DNA from 4 places in the Vreelandella sp. 162(4c) genome. Region 1 is predicted to be linked to each of the others. Evidence: predicted binding sites of a transcription regulator. Region 1 holds the regulator's gene; each other region holds the start of a gene.
The links. Region 1 encodes sigma-54, which starts transcription at its own class of promoters, with help from an activator protein. Its sites were predicted from a motif close to TGGCACNNNNNTTGCTNT; they were not measured.
Positions count from the first base shown of each region.

Region 2: a site for sigma-54 is predicted at 2,676-2,693, ahead of AC4EYZ_RS21165 (2,4'-dihydroxyacetophenone dioxygenase family protein). Genes of this name have one in related genera too.
Region 3: a site for sigma-54 is predicted at 2,463-2,480, ahead of codB (cytosine permease). Genes of this name have one in related genera too.
Region 4: a site for sigma-54 is predicted at 2,296-2,313, ahead of AC4EYZ_RS04885 (CmpA/NrtA family ABC transporter substrate-binding protein). Genes of this name have one in related genera too.

Region 1 covers NZ_CM176981.1:480,106-485,416, reverse strand. The annotation lists gene AC4EYZ_RS02235 (HPr family phosphocarrier protein) at 1-161, opposite strand, end outside; gene rapZ (RNase adapter RapZ) at 207-1,139, opposite strand; gene AC4EYZ_RS02225 (PTS sugar transporter subunit IIA) at 1,227-1,697, opposite strand; gene hpf (ribosome hibernation-promoting factor, HPF/YfiA family) at 1,702-2,010, opposite strand; gene AC4EYZ_RS02215 (RNA polymerase factor sigma-54) at 2,108-3,523, opposite strand; gene lptB (LPS export ABC transporter ATP-binding protein) at 3,653-4,402, opposite strand; gene lptA (lipopolysaccharide transport periplasmic protein LptA) at 4,414-4,929, opposite strand; gene lptC (LPS export ABC transporter periplasmic protein LptC) at 4,941-5,311, opposite strand, start outside.
Region 2 covers NZ_CM176981.1:4,602,464-4,607,774, reverse strand. The annotation lists gene AC4EYZ_RS21180 (MFS transporter) at 1-277, opposite strand, end outside; gene AC4EYZ_RS21175 (alcohol dehydrogenase catalytic domain-containing protein) at 270-1,274, opposite strand; gene AC4EYZ_RS21170 (SDR family NAD(P)-dependent oxidoreductase) at 1,274-2,092, opposite strand; gene AC4EYZ_RS21165 (2,4'-dihydroxyacetophenone dioxygenase family protein) at 2,101-2,628, opposite strand; gene AC4EYZ_RS21160 (sigma 54-interacting transcriptional regulator) at 2,854-4,662, shown strand; gene AC4EYZ_RS21155 (BaiN/RdsA family NAD(P)/FAD-dependent oxidoreductase) at 4,847-5,311, opposite strand, start outside.
Region 3 covers NZ_CM176981.1:3,424,596-3,429,906, forward strand. The annotation lists gene codA (cytosine deaminase) at 1-1,134, opposite strand, end outside; gene codB (cytosine permease) at 1,157-2,419, opposite strand; gene AC4EYZ_RS15745 (diguanylate cyclase domain-containing protein) at 2,776-4,143, shown strand; gene AC4EYZ_RS15750 (amino acid ABC transporter substrate-binding protein) at 4,148-5,041, shown strand; gene AC4EYZ_RS15755 (amino acid ABC transporter substrate-binding protein) at 5,096-5,311, shown strand, end outside.
Region 4 covers NZ_CM176981.1:1,090,844-1,096,154, forward strand. The annotation lists gene AC4EYZ_RS04880 (sigma-54 interaction domain-containing protein) at 162-2,057, opposite strand; gene AC4EYZ_RS04885 (CmpA/NrtA family ABC transporter substrate-binding protein) at 2,399-3,811, shown strand; gene ntrB (nitrate ABC transporter permease) at 3,813-4,673, shown strand; gene AC4EYZ_RS04895 (ABC transporter ATP-binding protein) at 4,716-5,311, shown strand, end outside.

The DNA.
Region 1 (5,311 bases):
GCAAGCATCAGCAGTGACATGATATTGGCGGCGTCGGCGGCCTGTTGCTGTTTGTAAACGCGTATTTTTGCCGTGAACTGTTGGCCGCATTTGACCAGTTTTGTCGCCGCGCGAGCGTGTAGCCCGCGTTGATTGGTAAGTGTAAGTATGCGTTCTGGCACCCTGGTTCCTTTTCGCCGAGTGGTGTCATTAATGGATAGACGCGCTTAAGAGGTCTCTGGCCGCTCGTTAGGTGTGGAAGCGCTGACGAGGGGAGCGGCCAACTGTTCGCTTATGGTGTAGTGCAGACCCAGTTCGCGGTGGCGAAGTTGAACTTCGCCCATGCTAGGAGTCAATTTTTCCGCTAACTTCTCGGCCATATAGACCGAGCGGTGCTGGCCACCAGTACAGCCAATCGCGATAGTCATGTAGCTACGTTGGCTATTCTGGTAAGCGGGTAGCCAACGCTCTAGCCAGGCCAAGATGTCGTCGCTCATGGCATCAACAATCGGATAGCTGTTCAAAAAAGCCACGATTTCCGCGTCGCGGCCAGTGAACTGGCGCAGCGTTGGATCCCAGTACGGATTTGGCAGGCAGCGCACATCGAAGACCAGGTCGGCGTCTAACGGTACGCCGCGTTTATACCCAAACGATTCCAGCGTTAGCGTCAGCTTGTCGCGCCGCTGATGGGCTACTTGGTCGGTAATGCGACGGCGTAAATCGTGCACCGATAATCGTGATGTATCGATCAATAGATCGGCCAGATCGCGAATATCCTCTAGCGTCGTCTCTTCTTTATTGATCGCCTCTTCCAGCGTCATTTCGCTATCGCGGGTCAGCGGATGACGGCGACGCGTTGCTGAGTAACGCTCAAGCAGTATGCGAGCATCGGTGGTCAGGTAAATAACTTGGAAGTCGATTTTACGCTGGCGCAACTCGTCTAATAAAGAGGGCAGGCGCTCCAGAGCTCCCGGCAAATTGCGGGCATCAATACTCACCGCTAAATGTGCTCGGTCGCCCTGGTCACGCAGTTCATCCACCAACGACCCCAGCAACATAGCTGGGAGGTTATCAATCGCGTAGTAGCCAAGATCTTCCAGCGCTTGCAAGGCGATAGATTTACCTGACCCGGAGCGGCCGCTAATGATCACCAGTTGCATAGAGTCTCTCTTTGCTTTGATCAAGCTGCGTTGAGGGTGGTGAGCGGATAACCTGCTGTGATCTGCCCTGAACAGGGTTTCAGACCCTTAGGCCGCTGATTGCTCGCGAATTTTGGCGGTAATCAGCTCAAGCAGTTCGCGCTGGCTGGCTGCTTTACGCAGTTGCTGGCGCGTGTCCGCATCATTCATGATGGTCGCTACCTGACCCAGTAGTGAGAGATGCGTGTCATCTGCCTCTTCGGGTACCAACAGGACAAACACCAGATCTACCGGGTCGCCGTCGATAGCGTCAAAATCGATCGCTTCAGCCAGTTTCAAAAATCCAGCGATAGGGGCGTTGCAGTGGGGGCTACGCGCATGAGGAATAGCCACGCCGTTACCAATACCCGTACTACCTAAGCGCTCGCGGCCGATTAAACGGCTAAACACTTCTTGGCTGTCCAGGCTGGGGATATTTTGGGCGATAAAGGTGCTGTAAAACTCCAGCACCCTTTTTTTGCTGCCCCCGGGGACGTCGAACAGAACGCGTTCCGGGGGGAGTATGGTTTCCAACGTCATTGAATTAACGCACACCGGCGCCTTGGGCGCGAGCTTGTGCTTTTTCCTTGTGTTTAACGAGTTGACGGTCGATTTTGTCCGCTAGTGCGTCGATAGCGGCGTACATATCACTGTCTAGGGCTTCCGCATGTAAGTCAGCACCTGCGGCGTGCAGCGTACAGGCGGCCTGCTGGCGCTCTTTCTCCACTGATAAGGTGACTTGCACCGTAGTTATATTGTCGTAATGGCGCTCTACACGCTCAAGCTTTTCGTTGACATAGTCACGCAAGGCGTCAGTCAGTTCTACGTGATGACCAGTGATATTTACTTGCATTGACGTGCTCCTTATCCATCGGACTGTACTTCGATTGTAACCCTTTTTGCCGCGTTGCAAAGCCCTTGTCGAGAGTTTCCCTGAAACGTTAACGAAGTTAGCGCAAACGACGCCGTTCACTGGAAGAGGGAATGCCCATGGCTTCACGGTATTTCGCCACCGTACGACGCGCCACTTGAATCCCTCCTTCGCCTAATAGCGTCACTAAGCGGCTGTCTGAAAGCGGCTTGCCGGGCGGCTCCTCTTGAATCAGTTTCTTGAGTCGTGCACGGATGGCGGTGCTGGAGTGGCTGTCGCCATCTTGACCGCTCACCTGGCTTGAGAAAAAGTATTTGAGTTCAAACACACCACGGGGTGTATGGATATATTTTTGCGTCGTTACCCGTGAAATAGTCGACTCGTGCATCTCCACGGCTTCGGCAATGTCGGCCAGTATCAGTGGTTTCATGGCTTCTTCGCCGTGCTCTAAAAAGCCAATCTGGCGGGTAATGATTTCGCGACCAACACGCAGCAGCGTATCGTTTCGGCTAGAGAGGCTCTTGATCAACCAGCGCGCTTCCTGCAAGTGCTCTTTGAGAAACTGGTTGTCATCGCTTTTATCCGCACGCTTAATCAAGCTGGCGTAGTCGGGCTGAATGCGCAGCCGTGGCAGGGCCTCGGGGTTGAGCTCTAAATGCCAGCCTTCATTATCGTGGCGGACGACTAGATCGGGGGTGACATAGCTGTCATCGGTGTCGCCGTAGGCGCTGCCTGGGCGTGGGTCTAGGCTGCGAATAAGCAGGATGACATCGGCCAGCTGTTCGTCGTCGAGCCCTAGACGGCGTTTCAGCAGACGCATATCGTCTTTGCCAAGCGCTTCGAGAAACTGCCGCACCAAGCGGCGGGCGGGAACCAGCAGTGGCGTATCATCGGGGAGAGCGGCGAGCTGCAGCATCAAGCATTCACGCAAGTCACGGGCAAATATGCCGGTCGGCTCAAACTGCTGGAGCTTGAGTAGAATGGTTTCCACTTCGCGCTGGCTTAGCCCGTCAATGCCCTGGGCACGAAGCCCTTCACGGATGTCGTTGAGCGGCTGGGTCAGGTAGCCGTTGGCGTCTAGCGCGTCGATTAAACTTTCCGCGACAAGCTGCTCGCGAGCGCTAAAATCGGTCATGGCGAGTTGCCACAGCAGGTGGCCATGAAGGCTCTGCCCGGCTGCCTGGCGCTCAAAGTCGGGGCCTTCGCTGCTGCTGCCCCCCTGGCTTCCCATATCTTGATAGGTATCTGACCAGTCGCTATCTACCGAGAGCTCAGTAGGGATGCTCTCTGACCACTCTTCTTCCTTAGGCTCGCTGACAGCCTGTTCACTAAATTCATCTTCCTGCTCCAGCATGGGATTGGCATCGAGGGCCTGCTGAATTTCTTGACGAAGATCCAGCGTAGAGAGTTGCAGCAGCGCAATGGCCTGCTGCAACTGGGGCGTCATGGTCAGCTGTGTGCCGATACGCAGTTGGAGAGAAGCTTTCATGACCATCTGAGAACCACTCGTTAATCAGAATGCTCCACCCTAGTGCGAGTGAGTGCTTGGCGCAAGTGCAATAAGCATGCCATTGGTCGTAAAGTTGTTTTAAAGCGCTATTTAGGGGCAATTAAGGCAAAAACATTACAGGCGAAAATCGGCGCCCAAATACACATCCCTTACTTTTTGGTTGGTGAGAATCGAGGCGGGCGAGCCACTGGCGATGATTTGCCCATCGCCGACGATATAGGCGGTATCGCAAATGTCTAGTGTTTCACGCACGTTGTGATCGGTGATCAGCACGCCGATATGGCGCTGTTTCAGTGCACGAATGATGGTTTTAATCTCACCTACCGAGATGGGGTCAACGCCCGCAAAAGGCTCATCGAGCAGAATAAAAGCGGGCTCTGTGGCTAGCGAGCGGGCTATTTCTACACGCCTGCGCTCGCCGCCCGAAAGGCTCATGCCCAGGTTGTCGCGAATATGGGTGATATGGAAGTCTTCGAGTAGCGCTTCCAGGCGCTGTTCGCGGTCGCTGCGGTTAAGCTCTTTGCGGGTCTCGAGTATCGCCATAATATTCTCGGCAACCGAGAGTTTGCGGAAAATAGACGCCTCTTGAGGTAGATAGCCAATCCCCGCGGCTGCGCGCTCGTGCATGGGGGCGCGCGTTAAATCCACATCGTCGATACCCACCTTGCCAGCGTCGGATTTGACCAGCCCAACAATCATATAAAATGAGGTGGTTTTGCCCGCGCCGTTGGGGCCCAAAAGGCCAACGACACTGCCTTGGGATATCTCCAGATTGATGTCTTTGACCACTCGGCGGCGTTTGTAGCTTTTAGCCAGGTGGTGGGCATAAAGGGTTTTGATCGGCGCAGTGTCTGCAGTGGCCACAGCTAGGCTCCCTATTGTTCAGGCTGAAGGGTCATGCGTATGCGCTGGGGCTCGCTGCCATCAACGTCAGAGCGCGCTTGAATCACTTCTCGGTCAATAAAATACTCAAGGCGACCGCCACTAAAGGTGTCCTCTTGCTGGGTCAGTTCGGCTTGGTCGATCAGCTCTACGCGACGCTCGGCGACGTGATAAATAATCCGCCGCGCCCAGCCTTCCGTGGGGCCTTCTTGCCCTTCGCCTTGATGGCGCAAGTAGGCGCGCTCACCGGTAGCGGTGGCTGTCGAGAGTTCGCCCGCGTCGTTGCGTTCGATCTCTACCCGCTCGCCGCGCAGCTGCATTTCGCCTTGGCGAATGTCCACATCCCCAGTATAAACAGCTGTGCCTGCCCGCTGATCAAGATCTAAACGGTCGGCTTCCACTTCCACTGGGGCCTGGGAAGATGAGTTGGTTTGGGCTAACACTGATAAAGGTATCGCTAAACCGAACAGTGCAGTGTAGAGCAGGGCTGGGGAAATCATGGCTTTCATGGCGGTTCCTATTAGCGTTGTGTGGCCGGGGGGTGCGTGCCGCGCACATTATCCGTTAAGCGAACCTGGCTGGTGTTAAGCCAAACGTCCATACGTGAAGCGCTCATTTGCTGCGGCGGTTGCTGCATCAATACCGGTGTGTCACTCCAGGCATGCTGCTCGAGGCCATCATAGTGCAGTAGCTCGGTATCTAGCTGCCAGCCTTCATCTGGTGCAAACAGTCGAGCCGAACCTGACAGCAGCAGGGCTTGGGTAGCGGTGTTGAGCGTGCCTACAGCGGCGCTGGCCAGCCACTGACGGTTTTCGCTGTCATACAGTACTGCCTCGGGCTCTTCCGTCCAGGTTTCGCTGCGCTGCGGGGTATGGATAAGGCGCGGTGTTT
Region 2 (5,311 bases), 1.4 Mb from region 1:
CCATGATCAAAAATATCTTTCTTCGGCCACTTCGATCAGACATTGCACCAAATATTAAACCAGATATTGCCCAGGTGACTGATAACGCAGAGGCTGTTAGGCCTATCTGTAGGTTTGTCAAGGCCAACTCTGGCTGAACAAATGGCATCAGGAAGTTAAGTGCATTCCTGTCAAAAAATACAATGCCAAAGTTAAGGCTCAATAGAGTAACTAAAAGGATTTGATAACGAGTGTTATTGGGCGTGTTAGGCAGGGTAGCTGTATTATTGTTAGTCATGGCTTATTAACACCTTGCATTGATGGGTGCGCTTTTTTAACGCTTCAAATGCGGTTGGCACATTGTTAAGTGGCACGGTCTCGGTGATTAAATGGCGAGGCTCTACAACGCCAGAATCGAGAATATCCAACGCACTTTCGTATTCACGTCGTGAGAAGAAAACGGCAGTTTGAAGGCGTATTTCCTTTGATAAAGCACTAAAGGGTATAAAGCTGTCAGGCTTAGTGCATAAACCAAGAAGCAGAATCGTACCGTGCGTGCGAACCTGCTCAATGGCTTGCGCAATGAGACCAGGAACGCCCGCACACTCGAATACTATGTCTGCTGAACCTCCAAGTGACCGCTCTGCAGCTTTAATGGGTTGATATGGATCACAAACAAAACCGGTCGCCCCCATGTCATAGGCACGTTGTTCTTGGTATCGGGTAATATCCTGTATGACAACCGTCTGAGCGCCAAAGCGGCGCGCCCAAAAAGCGACAGCTAACCCGATAGGCCCAGCACCAAGGATGAGGACACGGTCACCAGGTTTCATGCCGGATAGCTGGAGACCATGGAGAGCAACGGCTAAAGGCTCTACAATTGCACCGTCGTCCATGCTTGCATTGAGAGGAAGAGGTACGCACTGGCGCGCAGCGGTGACGGCATATTCACCATATCCCCCTCCCTCCAACGCCATATCTAGACACCAAGCAGGATTCCCAGAACGGCATGCAGCGCAATAACCGCAACTTCGGAAAGGTATAACGGATACAAGATCTCCTATAGATACATCACTGACTTTTCGACCTAAAGCGACTATCTCGCCTGCATATTCGTGACCCAGCACATCGCCAGGACAAATGCCGAAAATGGGATCCTCAGTCATATGGAGATCGGAGCCACAAATTCCACATCGTTTCACCTGGATGACAACCTCATCGTCTCCTGGTGTAGGGTCTGGAAGTTCGCAAACATCTAAAGGCTGGTGTAACCCCTGAAAGACGGCAGCACGCATCAGCCCACCCTCCCAAGAGAAGTGCCTCCGTCAATAACCAATTGAGCACCGGTCATATAGGAAGAGGCGTCAGAGGCTAGGTATAGCGCCAGTGCCTTGATCTGTTCAGGATCAGCGATTTCCCCTAGAGGTACCTTGGCGTTCCAGGCCTGGCGAACTGCTTCGTCTTTCAACCAGCCACCACCAATGTTGGTTACGAAACCGCCGGGCGCGATAGTGTTGACCCGGATCCGGAACTCTGCCAACTCTAAGGCAACTTGACGTACTAAATGGGACACTCCCGCTTTTGCAGGCATGTAAGCAAGCCCGACCACAGGCTCTGTAATAAAGGCAGCATTGGAGGACGTGACAACAATTGATCCTCGACGCCGTGGCTTCATGTATTTAGCTGCCACTCGCAGAGTATTAAAGACCCCCGTCAGATTAATAGAAATTGTTCTATCCCAGCGGGCTGGATCTAAAACGTCAATCTGACCATCTCTATTTCGCCCTCCTGAAGGGTTCCAAAACCCTGCCCCAGGATCGATCCCCGCATTAGCAAAAACAATATCCAAGTTGCCAAACTGGCGGACATGTTCTTCGAAGGCTCGACTGGTCTGCATTCGATCAGCGACATCTAGCTGGACAGCATGAACCTTGCAGCCTTCGTCACGGAGTCTTTGTGCCTCACATTCGGCTGCGTCGATGTTTATATCCGCTAGTGTCACGTTAGCTCCGTTTTCTGCCAACGCTTCGGCATAGGCAAGTCCTAAACCTGAGGCTCCCCCCGTGATCAGGGCTGAACGCCCTTCTACGCTGAATTGCTCTAATACACGCATATCCCACCTCATAGAAATAACTGTTCATTGATGGGGATATTGTGTTCTTCACAATAAGTGACGTAGTGATTGATGAACCAGAAAACATCCAGCGTTTCTGCCCACTCCCCCTTCTCATCGAAGAACTCGTTAGCTCCCTGCATCCAAAATAGAGCTTTCATTCCATTAGCATCGTCGGTCACTAACGTGTGAGCCTGTCCGGGCATTTCCGTTATAAACTCACCAGGCCCGCAAACCCAGTCGTATTCCAAATATCGGAAAGATCCCTCCATTCCTACAGCCCATACCATTCCTCGGTGCTTATGGGTACCAATCACACCAGGGCTTTTAATCCATAAAATATTGCAATAAACATTATTCCTTACATCAAAGGCCAGATGCCGTATAGCTGCATTATCACCAAAAGGAACCCATGGGCTTTCTACCTCAGAGAGCCCTACATAGCTTCCCTCACGCCCAAATCGGTCTTGCATTGCCTTCATTGGCTCAGGAACTTCTACGATACGATAAGCATTACTAGCGGGTGCATTAGCCATTATTGTTCTCACTTTATTTATGGAAACGATGTATTACAGAGAACTATTCAGCAATTGCTATGCCAACTACTCAAAACCTAGACCTTAGTATAAAAAATAAAGTAAAATTCTTATTATGCAAAGGAAGTTAAGAGACTAGACACGACTAAAGTACAACTGAAGGATTGAACAAGACTCGCCAGTATTTAATTAATTTAATATTTTTAATAAAAAAATGAGAAAGACATGACAAAAAAAATGACGCTTTCGAAAATGACAACGCAACCCAATCAAGCGAGCTCTTGTGAGATAGGCCTTGATGATGGAGACCCACCCACTTTACGTGATTTGACAGAGAGGCTGCGCCTTACCCCTAACGATGGAAAAATTTGGTTCGATGATCGCCGCATGGTGCTACTTGGGGCTAATGCATTTGGTGTGTTGCGCAGAGAAATCATTGAATCACTAGGCTTTTCTAGAGCATGCAGCTTGCTGATGCGCGTAGGTTTTTCAGCTGGATCTGCCGACGCAGCTTTTGTACGAAAACATTGGCCACTAAACGATGAAGCTGGTGCGTTGACCGCGGGAGAGCGGTTACATGCGGTCATGGGGATGGTTAAAGTCGAAACGGTACGACGCGACCACGACATCCCGAACGGTATTTTCAATGCCGAGTTCCTTTGGCATGGTTCAATCGAAGCTGCCGAACATATAAATGCGTACGGCCTATCACGTGAACCGGTTTGCTGGATGCAGCTAGGTTATGCCAGCGGCTACGCCAGTGCTTTCTACGGTAAGCGAGTGATATATCGTGAGTTGGAGTGTGCTGGCTGCGGCGGCTCTTTCTGCCGAATCGTAGGTGAGATGACAAATCAAGAAATAGGCAGTACCCATGACCTTAGCTGGCTCACTCCAGGAGAATACCTTGCGCCAGAAGCGCGTAAGTCGTCTCGACAAACCACTGGAGTGACGACAGCGTCATCTCCTGCCTCTATCCATGAGAAAATAGATACCCAAAAGATCGTGGGTATTTCAGCAGCGGTCAGTATTGCTTTGCAGAAGATTGAAAGAGTCGCGCCAACGCCAGCCACGGTACTGTTCAATGGAGAATCAGGTGTTGGGAAAGACTTGTTTGCTAACGAGCTTCACCGCAAAAGCAACTTGGCAAACGGCCCCTTTATCGCCCTTAACTGTGCTGCAATCCCTGACACATTGGTTGAGGCAGAGCTATTTGGCGTAGAGAAAGGTGCGTTTACAGGTGCAGAAAAAAGTCGACCGGGTCGGTTCGAACGAGCCAATGGGGGCACACTATTTCTTGATGAAATTCCATCATTAAGTTATGAGGCACAAGGTAAGCTTCTGCGCACCCTGCAGAATGGCGAAATAGAAAGAGTCGGTGGAGCACACCCTATCCAAGTTAACGTCAGGGTTGTTGCCGCCTCAAATAAAGATCTTTTCAAGGAAGTGCAGAATGGACTATTCAGAGAGGATCTTTATTACCGCTTAAATGTTTTTCCTATACGCCTTCCCCCTCTTAGAGAACGCCAGGATGATATCCCCTTATTGATCGAACATTTTTTATACCGCTACTCAAATGTTTATAAAAAAAATATTCCAGGACTCACCCGAAAGGCTAGTGAAGCACTTTTAGACTATAGTTACCCTGGAAATATTCGCGAGCTTCAGAATTTAATAGAACGTGGCGTGATTAACGCTCTAAATTCTGAACCGCTCAATGTGTTTCATATGTTTGATGACGTTGGCTTTGCCACAAAACTCAACCCCCCTGGTCAGTCAGGTCTCAATATTGATCCCACAGGGGAACTGGAGGCTGGCACAAGTGGGCCTGATCTATTGGGCCGGGGTAAGCTTGACGATACGCAGAAGAGCGCTAAATGTCACCGGAGAAGTGAGGCAGAAATTTTGTCAAATGCACTTTATAAAACAGATGGCAACGTGTCTAAGGCCGCCAGAGAACTAGGCGTAACGAGAGCTAAGCTAGCCTATCGAATTCAAAAAGCTGGATTAGATCCTAGTCTGTTTCGGCACTTGTAAGAAAGCGCCTGATCGACCTACCAGCCGACCTCTTGACAGCATTGCCCTAGGCTCTGCTGACTTTTCACCGCTGCCATAAGCGAAACGTCAACAGCCCCTAAACTTGAACCCATCGCCAAAATACAAGAGGCTTAATACAGCCAGTGTATCGGTTTACGGCACTTGCAAATCTTTGATCAGCTTATTAAACAGCCTGCCCGCAGGCTACGCCACTCGCCCACGCCCACTGAAAGTTATACCCGCCTAGCTCTCCCGTTACATCTAATACTTCTCCGATAAAGCGCAACTGTGGTAAGCCTTTAACCTCAAAGGTTTTGGACGAAATCGCGTCGGTATTGACCCCGCCCATGGTTACCTCTGCGGTACGCCAACCTTCTGTTCCTGCTGGTTTCAGTTGCCAAGCGTTGAGTCTTTGCGCCCACTCATCCAATGCGGCATTAGCATACTGGGCCAGGGGCCGCGCCAAGTCATGGTCGGGGTACCACTCCAGCAGTGCTTGCGCAAAGCGTTTCGGAAAGCGTTCGCCAAGCCAAGTCGAGAGCTGACGCTTAGGCGTTTCTTGGCGTGCCTCACGTAGGGATTCCGCCACGTTTTCATTGGGCAGTAGATCGATACTAATGCTCTCCCCTGGCTGCCAAACGCTGGATAT
Region 3 (5,311 bases), 2.5 Mb from region 1:
CTCCAACAGGTTGAAGCTGGCGGGTTTGCCGACCTCGATGCCGTAACGCTCTTCAATATTGAGCGTGCGGGCGCTGTTGTCGGTAATCAGTGAAAGTGCCTGGCTGAAGTCCTGATAGCCCATCATTTGGCAGATATGCAGGCCAAAATCCAGCGTTCGCAACAGCTTGCCATTCCCCAAGGAGTACCAGGGATCGAATATGGAGTCCTCGGCAAAGCAGACGTTAATGCCCGCTGCGTTGAGCTCCTTAACACGCGTCACTCCGCGCCGTTTCGGGTAGGTGTCAAAGCGCCCCTGCAGGTGGATGCTTTCGGTAGGGCAGGAGATAAAGTTAATACCCGAGCGTTTTAGCAGCAGAAACAGCTTGGAGCAGTAAGCATTGTCGTAGGAGTGCATCGCCGTGGTGTGACTGGCGGTAACGCGGCTGCCCAAATCATTAAACAGCGCCTCGCAGGCCAGTACTTCGAGAAAGCGTGAGTTGGGGTCGTCAATCTCGTCACAGTGCACATCCACCAGGCGGTCGTACTTGATCGCCAATTCGATCACTCGCTTCATGGAGGCCACGCCCAGCTCACGGGTGTATTCGAAGTGGGGGATGCCGCCCACCACATCGGCGCCGATCTCTAGTGCCTCCTCCATCAGCCGATCGCCGCCTGGGTAAGAGAGCAGGCCATCTTGAGGGAAGGCGACTACCTGAATATCAATTTTATCTTTTAACTCGTCGCGCAAGGCGCACAGGGTTTTAAGCCCAATCAGGCTAGGGTCGCTGGTGTCGGCGTGGGTGCGCACAAACTGAACGCCGTTGCCGATTAGCAGGTTTAGGGTTTTAAGCGCGCGCTCGCGAATATCCGCTTCGGTGAGCATAGGCTTACGCTCGCCCCAGCGCTCAATGCCTTCAAACAGCGTGCCGCTCTGGTTCCAGCTTGGCTCACCTGCCGTAAGGGCGGCGTCCAAATGGATATGGGGCTCAATAAACGGCGCACAAATGAGCTTGGCGCCTGCATCAATCTGCCCTTCGCTCGCTGTTTGCGGCGTGTCTTGCTCGGTAATCGCTGTGAACGTGCCGTTCTCAATCTCAAGTCGGTAAAGCTCAGGACGCTGGCGCAAACGGGCGTTAAGAATCTGCATGCTCATATAACAAGGCTCACTTATTTTATTACTTCGCAGTAGAGGGAAACGTATCGCTCAGCGTAGCGTGGTTTAAACGAAGCAGCACGGCGTAGCTTCCTGCTGCCACTACAACACCTACCAGTGGTGGCAGTAACGGGGAGAAGTAAGCGGCCCCGGCGCCCAGCGCATACGCAGCTAACCCTCGGCGGTTGAAGTCGGGTAGTTGTGCTTTATCCAATGTGGGGTAGCGGCCTTTATGCTTGAGCCAAAAGTCCGCCATGATCACCCCGCCCATGGGCGGTATAAAGGTGCCGAGTAACACCAGAAATGGGATGAGTAGGTTATACATACCGCCCACTGCCAGCACGGTGCCAATCGCCGCGCCACCCACAGTGACCAGGCGGCGCTTTTCGGTGCGCAGCAAATTACAGCCCGCCACGGCGAAGTTGTAGATAGTGTTGTCCTGGGTTGTCCAGATATTCAGGAACAGCATCAGCACGGCGATGGTGACAAAGCCCTGAGCGATCAATACATCCACGATATCCGCCTGCTGGTAAATCATGGTGCCAAGTGCACCGGTCAGCACCATTAAGCCGTTACCGACAAAAAAGGCCGCCAGGGTCGCGATCACGGCAATTTTCGGTGTTTTGGAGAAGCGGCTCCAGTTAGTCGCTTGGGTACCGCCGCTAATAAAGGTACCGATAATCACGGTAATCGCAGCCGCCACACTCATACTCTCCGTGGGCGTTTGCTGGCTCAGTCCCGCAAAGCCGCGCACATCCACCAGGCCGGTAAACAGGCTGATGACGATAAATAGCATCATGGCGGGGACGGCAAAGCGCGATAGCCAGTCCATACCTCTGTAGCCAATCATGGCGGTCACGCAGAAACCAAACCCAAATAGCACCATTAAGGGGATTTCCAGCCATTCAGGCATCCCGGTGGTGCGTACTAACACTAGGGCAATCGTGGCAGTGCCCCAGGCGTACCAGCCGATCTGGGTAAAACCGAGAATAAAGTCGGAGAGTTTGCTGCCTTTTTCGCCGAAGCAGAAGCGTCCCATCAGCACCGAATTGAGCCCGCTTTTACAAGCAATATAGGCGAGGGCTGCCGCATACACCCCCAGCAGCAAGTTACCAATCGCTATGATCCATAGCAGTTGGCCAATCGGAAAGGCTTGGCCTAACGTGCCGCCCGCCCACATGGTGGCGGTGAAAAACGTAAACCCAAGCAGTACTGCCGAGGTAGATAGCAGGCCCTTGCGGGCGCTGGTAGGGACTTCACTGAGTGGATAGTCAGAATGATGCATCACGCCCTCCTAATATAAATCAGCGAACCTGTTAGCTATTTATAAAGCAAGAGATATGCCAAAAGGGTATGTCAATAAGAATGATTAAGCTTGTCATTTTTTAAGACATGCCCACTCATTTTAATGATACTTTAGTAAATAAAACCTAATTGTTTGTGTACGTTTGCCGAATAAAATAGTGGTCAAAAAAGCTTGTTTGTTAAAAAAATGATCGCTCATTGTGATTACGGCCAGACACGCCCGCTGCAGCTATAGCCATGAAGGAACCGGAGTAGATGCCAGAACCCCAGCATAGGAGTGCTTCACTGCCTGCGGCTAAACTTCCTTGGCATCATACCCTGGTGGGTAAGGTGGTGATGTTTATGCTGATGGGCGTGCTGTTTGCGTATGTAACGGGGGCGCTGTCAGGTTTTTTTATGGTTGAGCGTGGGGCTCGGGAGCAGTGGTTGCGCGAAGCGCAGGTGAATGCCCAGATAGTGAGCGCGACTATTAGGCGTATTTATACGTCCGTGGCGGTTAAGACCGATGGCACGGGTCAAGTCACGCATATCATTTCCCAGCGCCCAATTGGCGATGAAGAGTCGGTTCTGGAAACTGGGTTTAGCCCGATTGATGTATTAGCGTTAGCAAGTGCACAAACACGTAACAACGTATGGCTGTTCACTAAGTCATCAGAAGGTTCTCTCACCGTAGTGGCTGATGCGCTTAACACACCATCAGACTCACCTGCCAACTTGGCGGTAGATACATGGCAAACAAAAGCGGATGCCGTTGATTTTTATGTTGGATTTGCCAGCATTGGCAATGAAGAGCACTTCATTAGTTCGCTGCCCATTGTTACTCCTGATGGTCAACTGTTAGGCGTGCTGGTAGCCACTATAGGCCAGAAAGGTGGGCTGTATCAGATGCGTAATGATCTGATCAGTAAAGCATTTGTAGCGCTACTGGTGGTATTGGTCGCAACAGCCCTGCTAGTCACTGTTTTGATGCGTCAGTTATTTACACCCGTGCCAGTATTAATTAAGTCGCTCACCGAAATCGCTAAAAACCAGACTGCTGACAGCACGCCTTATACCGACCGTAACGATGAAATTGGCCGGATGGCAAAGGCCATAGATGCGCTTCGTAAGAAAGTCATTGAGCGTGAACACTTACTTGAAGTTAAAGACGAAGCGCTGCGCTTTCAGCATCTTGCTCATCATGATGAGCTGACCAAATTGCCCAACCGCGTGCAATTAAATAATGCTTTAAAAACCGCTGTGCACTCACTGCTTCAAGGCGAAGTATTTAATGTCATGCTATTTGATCTTGACCATTTTAAAGCAGTTAACGATAGTCTGGGGCACGCGGCGGGTGATGCTTTGCTCGTTGAAGTTAGTCAGCGGGTGCAGGGGCTGCTGACCGACGATGATTTGGTGGCGCGCCTTGGTGGCGATGAGTTTGCCATCATTCAACGCGTTGTGCGTAGTGCCACCAATGAGGCAAAAGTACTGGCAGAAGCAATTGTGTCTGTTCTACGTGAACCGTATCAGTTTAATAACCAGGAAATTAACATTGGAGTGAGTGTTGGCATTGCAACCGCGCCCGCTGATGGCCGCAATAGCCACGATCTGCTGCGTCACGCAGATCTGGCGCTCTATGCGGCCAAGGCGAAAGGGCGCGACCGTTATATGCTCTATGCCGCAGGGATGACAATGGATTCCGGGATCATCGAACAAAGGTAAGCCTATGAAGTGGCTAGTAGCGTTATTAATGACCAGTGCGATGTGGCAAGGTGCCGCTGCTGGTGAGGAGATCGACTCCTCGCCGACATTGTCGCGTATTGCGTCTGCTGGTGAGATTACTATCGGCCATCGTACCAGCGAAGCCCCCTTCTCCTACCTAGTTAACGACCAGCCAACAGGCTATGCGATTGACCTGTGCCTAAACGTCATCGAAGGTCTGGAGGAAACATTGGGCTTAGGTGATCTCAAGGTAAATTATGTGCCGGTAACGCCTGCAAATCGGTTCATATTAGTACGTAATGGTGAAGTGGATATCGAGTGTGGAGTGACCACCAATACCCCTGAACGTCGCCGTCAGGCCGCTTTTTCATACCCTCATTTTCTGACCGCAACGCGCTATGTATCCCTCGCCGAGCAGCATATGGACAGTTTGCAGGATTTGGCGGGCCGCAGCGTGGTATCAACAACAGGCACTATCAATATTGCCCAGCTCAACGAACTCAATCGCACCGAGGGGCTAGCAATATCGGTAATGCTAAGCCGTAATCATGAAGAAGCCTTTGATATGGTGGCTTCAGGACAGGCTTCCGCGTTTGTGATGGATGAGGTTTTGTTAGCAGGTTTGGTTTCGTCTGCCGTTGACCCTGCCGCTTTTCATATTTCTCAAGCAACACTGAGTAGTGCCGAGCCCTATGGCTTAATGATGCCGCCTGATGATCCTGTTTTTGTTGAGCTGGTCAATAAGGAACTGCGTAACATTTATCAAAGTGAAACTATTCACACTCTTTATGAAAAATGGTTTTTGCAGCCTCTCCCTCCCGATAATCGAGTATTGAACTTGCCGCTAGCGCCAGCGCTTGCCGCTATTTTCGCCAATCCTGAGCAGTACATAGAGTAGAGGAGGTGTGTTATGCGCCGAAGTTTATTGCTTGGGTGGTGTAGTTTGCTGGTAATGATGTCTGGTGGAGAGGCAGCACATGCAACGACACCTATCGATTCGCTTGAACGCATAGAAGCAACCGGCGTGTTAAGGGTTGGCTATGGTGATACAGCGCCATTCTCTTATTTAGATAATCAGGGTAACGTCGTCGGTTACTCTATCGATATTTGCCAACGTTTAGCGAAACAGCTGCAAGTGCAATTAGACCTGCCTTCTCTTGAAATAGCC
Region 4 (5,311 bases), 610 kb from region 1:
CAAAGCACGGTGCCACTCAAAGTACGGTGCCACTCAGAAAGATGAGCATTATAGTTACATTCATGTATGTATGCTAGCCTTGAACAATCGAAAAATGTGTGAACAGCCTATTGTCAAGTCGCTTCCAGCTTACCTTAGTCCAAAGCATGATGCGTTGGCGATTAATGCGGCGCTCTTTTACGAAATTCCCGTGTGTCGATGCCCCATTTATTTAGCCGTGAAGCAAGCGTCGTGGGCTTTATGCCAAGCAGTTCCGCCGCTCCACCTGCCCCTGAAACTTTACCTCCCGCCTGCTCCAGAGCGGCAATCGTGCTCTCCCGCTGGCGCTGACTCAGCGCATGTTCGGTAAGCAGCGCTACTTCACGTCGCTCCCCGCTGGCTTGGGTCGCCGTAGACATCAGGTTAGTAAGGCCTGTCGTAGGCAGCGGCTCCCCTAGCAACAGGTCGTCAAACATCAAACGTCGATCCTGGGTCACGATGACCTGGCGCTCGATGATGTTCTCCAGTTCACGAATATTGCCCGGCCAGGGGTAGCGCTGCAGAATTTCCAACTGGGCCGGGGGAATGCGCACTCCCGGCTTATTAAATTTCAGGCAGGCACGCTGTAAAAAGTGCCGTGCCAGTAGTGGCACATCTTCTATTCGTTTGCGTAACGGTACCGAATCGATTGGGAACACGTTGAGGCGAAAATAGAGATCTTCGCGAAAATGGCCAGCGTCAATCATGTCACGCAGCTCGCGGTTGGTGGCGGCAATCACTCGCACATCGACTTCTCGGGTACGGTTGTCGCCGACGCGCTCAAACTGCTGATCCTGCAACACCCGCAGCAGCTTACTCTGTAGCTCCAGGGGTATTTCACCGACCTCATCCAAAAACAGCGTGCCGCCGTGGGCAAGCTCAAAACGCCCTGGACGATCCTGTACCGCGCCAGTGAACGCCCCTTTTACATGACCAAAAAACTCGCTCTCAAACAGGTCTCTCGGAATAGCCGCACAGTTGACGCGGATCAACGGCCGATCACTGCGCGTGCTACCCGCATGAATGGCGCGGGCAATCAGTTCTTTGCCGGTGCCCGACTCGCCGCTGATAAGTACGTTGGCACTTGTGGGGGCAACCAGCTCAATCTGCTGGATCAGCTTTGCCACCGCCGGGCTGTTGCCGACAATATCGCGGTGGTTAAGCTCCGCTTTTATCTCTTCTTGAAGGTACTCATTCTCTAGCTCCAAACGCTGCTTGAGTGACTCTACCTCAGCGAGGGCATCACGCAGCTGCTGCTCAGCGCGCTTGCGCTCGCGAATATCGCGAAATAGCACCACCGCCCCGACCAAACGACCCATCTCGAAAATCGGCGTGCTGGTGTACTCAACAGGAATCGCTTCACCATTTTTATGCCAGAACACTTCGTTATCAACGTGATGCACCTGGCCGTCGCTAAACGAAGCATGAATAGGGCACTGCTGCACTGGAAAGTGGCTGCCGTCAGCGTGGGTATGGTGGAACATGAGGTGCGCGTCATGACCCACCATATCCTCAGTACTCCAGCCCAGAATGCGCTCAGCGGCGGGGTTAACAAAGGTGGTTTTGCCCTCGGCATCCAAACCGTAAATGCCCTCGCCTGCTGCGCCCAGAATTAGCTGGTTCTGCTTCTCAATCTGCTCGAAAACTTGCTCGACACGCTGCCAGCCCACCTCGCCCTGGCGGTGCTGGCGTCCTAACTCTGCTTTTGCACGCCGCTGCTCGGCTTTATTGCGATCAATCAGTGTAAATAACAGCTGCGAAGAGCCTTCGATATGCTGGGCGTAGACTTCTACCCGGTAAGGCTGGCGCAGCATGTCTAGCATCACCAGGTCATCCGACCAGGCCGTTTTTTGCACCAGTGTCTCATCGGTAAAACTCACCCATAGCGGCAGTGAAGCACTCAAACGATGGCTAAACGGTGACGTTAAGGAAAGTGCACTTTCAATACACAACAATTCGCAGGCAGCGGGATTAGCCGCTAGCAGCTGATCTGCAATCGGGTCGACAACAATCATTGCAAGCGGTGAATACTCACCCATAAGTGCTGAAGCTTCGGTCTGCGCAGCCACTCGCCCTACCATTGGCTATTACCTCAATGTTTAGAGATGATCCTTCTCTTTAGCTTTCAATTCCCGCGCCACTTACGAGTTTTCGTTAAATAAACAACGAAATATCGTTATTTACGATTTTTCGTGCCTTTTAAAGGCCCCCTCTCAAAGTTTTAAAAATTAAAATAATAAATTAATAAACAAACACTTAAAGATAATAAGCCCTAACTGGCACGCAATTCGCAATGCCTTTGTTAGCGCCGCATGCTTAAACCATTACGCACCAAGACGGCGCAGCCATCTGTTTTTTTGCTCCTGTGAGGTGAACGTCCATGAAAGACAACAACGACCACAGCAGTCTCGGCAACCCGTTCGACCACCGTCAATCTCTCATTCATGGGCGGCACTGTGATTGTCACGACTGCCAGCCTTCAGGTAACACCACCATTACGCCTGTCCAGGCAGGTCCCTCTTCAGCGCCCACCGATACTGAAGCAATGATGGATCGTATGGTGGAGAGTGCCTTGGTTCGCGGTATGTTCGGCCACAGCGACATGCATCGTCGTCAATTTATGAAGTTGATTGGCGGCGGCACGGCCGCAGCAGCATTAGCAAGTTTGCTTCCCATGGATGCCATTAAAGCAGCGATTAAAGAAAATTTAGGCCCCCTGGAGAAAACCCAGCTTAATATCGGATTTGTCCCCATCACCTGCGCCACACCAATCATCATGGCGCACCCCATGGGCTTCTACGAGCGCTATGGCTTGGATGTATCCGTTATCAAGACCGCTGGCTGGGCCGTGGCTCGAGACAAGTCGCTGAACCGCGAATACGATGCGGCGCACATGCTTACCCCAATGCCACTGGCTATGACCCTTGGTGCTGGCTCCAACCCCGAACACTTCATCATGCCTGCCGTTGAGAACATCAATGGGCAAGCCATCGTGCTGCACAACGACCATCAAGATAAACGCGACCCTCAGCAATGGAAAGGCTTTACCTTCGGCGTACCTTTTGAGTACTCCATGCATAATTTCTTACTACGCTACTACGTGGCTGAGCATGGCCTTGACCCTGATCAGGACATTCAAATCCGAGTCATTCCACCGCCGGAGATGGTGGCCAACCTTCGGGCGGGCAATATCGACGGCTTCTTGTCACCTGACCCCTTTAATCAGCGGGCGGTATTTGAACGCATCGGCTTTATCCATCTTCTGACCAAGGATATTTGGGACGGACACCCCTGCTGCGCCTTTGCCACTAGCGCACAATTTGCGCGTGAAAACCCTAATACCTACGGCGCCCTCTTGAGGGCGATTATCGACGCTACCCAGTACTCATCAGACCCAGCCAACCGTTCTGAGATCGCCGAGGCGATTGCGCCCACTAACTACCTCAACCAACCGGTAACCGTTATCGAACAGGTGCTGACCGGCACCTTTGCCGATGGCCTGGGTGAGGTTCAACGAGTGCCTGACCGCATCGATTTCGACCCCTTCCCCTGGGAGTCAATGGCGGTATGGATCCTTACCCAAATGAAGCGCTGGGGCTACATCGAAGGGGACGTGGATTATCAGCAGGTAGCAAGAGACGTCTACCTCGCCACTGATGCCCGAGAAGTAATGCGCGAGCTGGGCTACGACGCCCCCGAACAGAACGCGCGTAATTACCAAATCATGGGTAAAACCTTTGACTACACGCAACCCGAAGCCTACCTCGAGAGCTTTGCAATCGGGAGGAGCTAACATGGATCGCACAACTACTGAGTGGAATTTCAGTCTCAACGTACGCGCCAGTGTGCTCGCTGTGGTGCTTTTGGTTCTAGGCCTGGGTATATGGGAAGGCCTTAATCATGTTCCCCTTCTGACCGGTGGAGCTGGTGAGCTAAGCGAGTACGAACAGCTAATGGCCGGTGCTAATGAAACCGCCAAGGTTCCCCCTCCTTCTGAAGTTTTGGTTCGTGCCTGGGAAGAGTTATCCAACCCTTTTTATGATGCGGGCCCTAACGATAAGGGGATTGGTATTCAGCTTGGCTACTCTCTGTATCGTGTGCTTACGGGGTACCTGCTGGCAGCAGCCATTGCGATTCCACTCGGCTTTCTGATTGGCATGTCGCCACTGATGTATAAGGCGCTCAATCCCTATATTCAGGTATTGCGCCCTATTTCGCCGCTGGCATGGATGCCATTGGCGTTATTCATCATCCAGGATTCCGAAGCCTCAGCGATTTTCGTCATCTTCATTTGCTCTATATGGCCCATGCTTCTCAATACGGCATTCGGGGTCGCCGGGGTGAGAGAAGATTGGGTCAACGTCGCCCGTACCCATGAACTCTCGTCGCTGAAAACCGCGTTCAAAGTCATTCTGCCCGCCGCGGCGCCAACCATTCTAACCGGTATGCGGATCTCCATCGGTATTGCTTGGCTGGTGATAGTGGCCGCTGAAATGCTCGTTGGCGGCACCGGCATTGGCTACTACGTGTGGAATGAGTGGAACAACTTGGATCTCACCAGTGTGATCTTCTCCATCTTAATGATCGGTGTCGTCGGCATGCTGCTGGACATGTCCCTGGCCTATGTGACGCGCTTTGTGACCTACGCCGAATAGAGTAAGAGAGCGAACACAAAGAGCAACCGAGAGGAGTTAACTATGAGTCACGCTTTTGTTGAAGTGCAGCAGGCCGCCAAGCGCTTTCCTGGCGCTACAAAAACAGCACCACCACTAACGGTATTTGAGAACGTTAGCTTTCAACTGCAAAAGGGTGAGTTCGTCTGCATCATTGGCCACTCAGGCTGCGGTAAGTCGACCATTATGAATGCCCTGGCAGGCCTGGATCAGTTCTCCGATGGCTCCATGGTAATGGAAGGCAAAGAGATTAATGGCCCAGGACTTGAGCGCGGCGTGGTATTCCAGAACTACAGCCTGCTGCCCTGGCTCACCACCTTGGAAAACGTGCGCTTTGGGGTTCGTGCCCGCTGGAAAAACTGGAGCGAGCGCGAAGTCACCGAGCACAGCATGAAGTACCTGGAGCTGGTGGGGTTGAAAGAAGTCGTTGATCGCAAGCCTTCCCAGCTTTCCGGCGGCATGCGCCAGCGGGTGAGTATTGCCCGCGCCTTTGCCACCAAGCCAAAGCTGCTGCTACTGGATGAACCGTTTGGGGCGTTAGACGCGCTCACCCGAGGCGTTATTCAGGACGAGCTGGTCAAAATCTGGACTCAAGACCAGCAAACGGTGTTCATGATTAC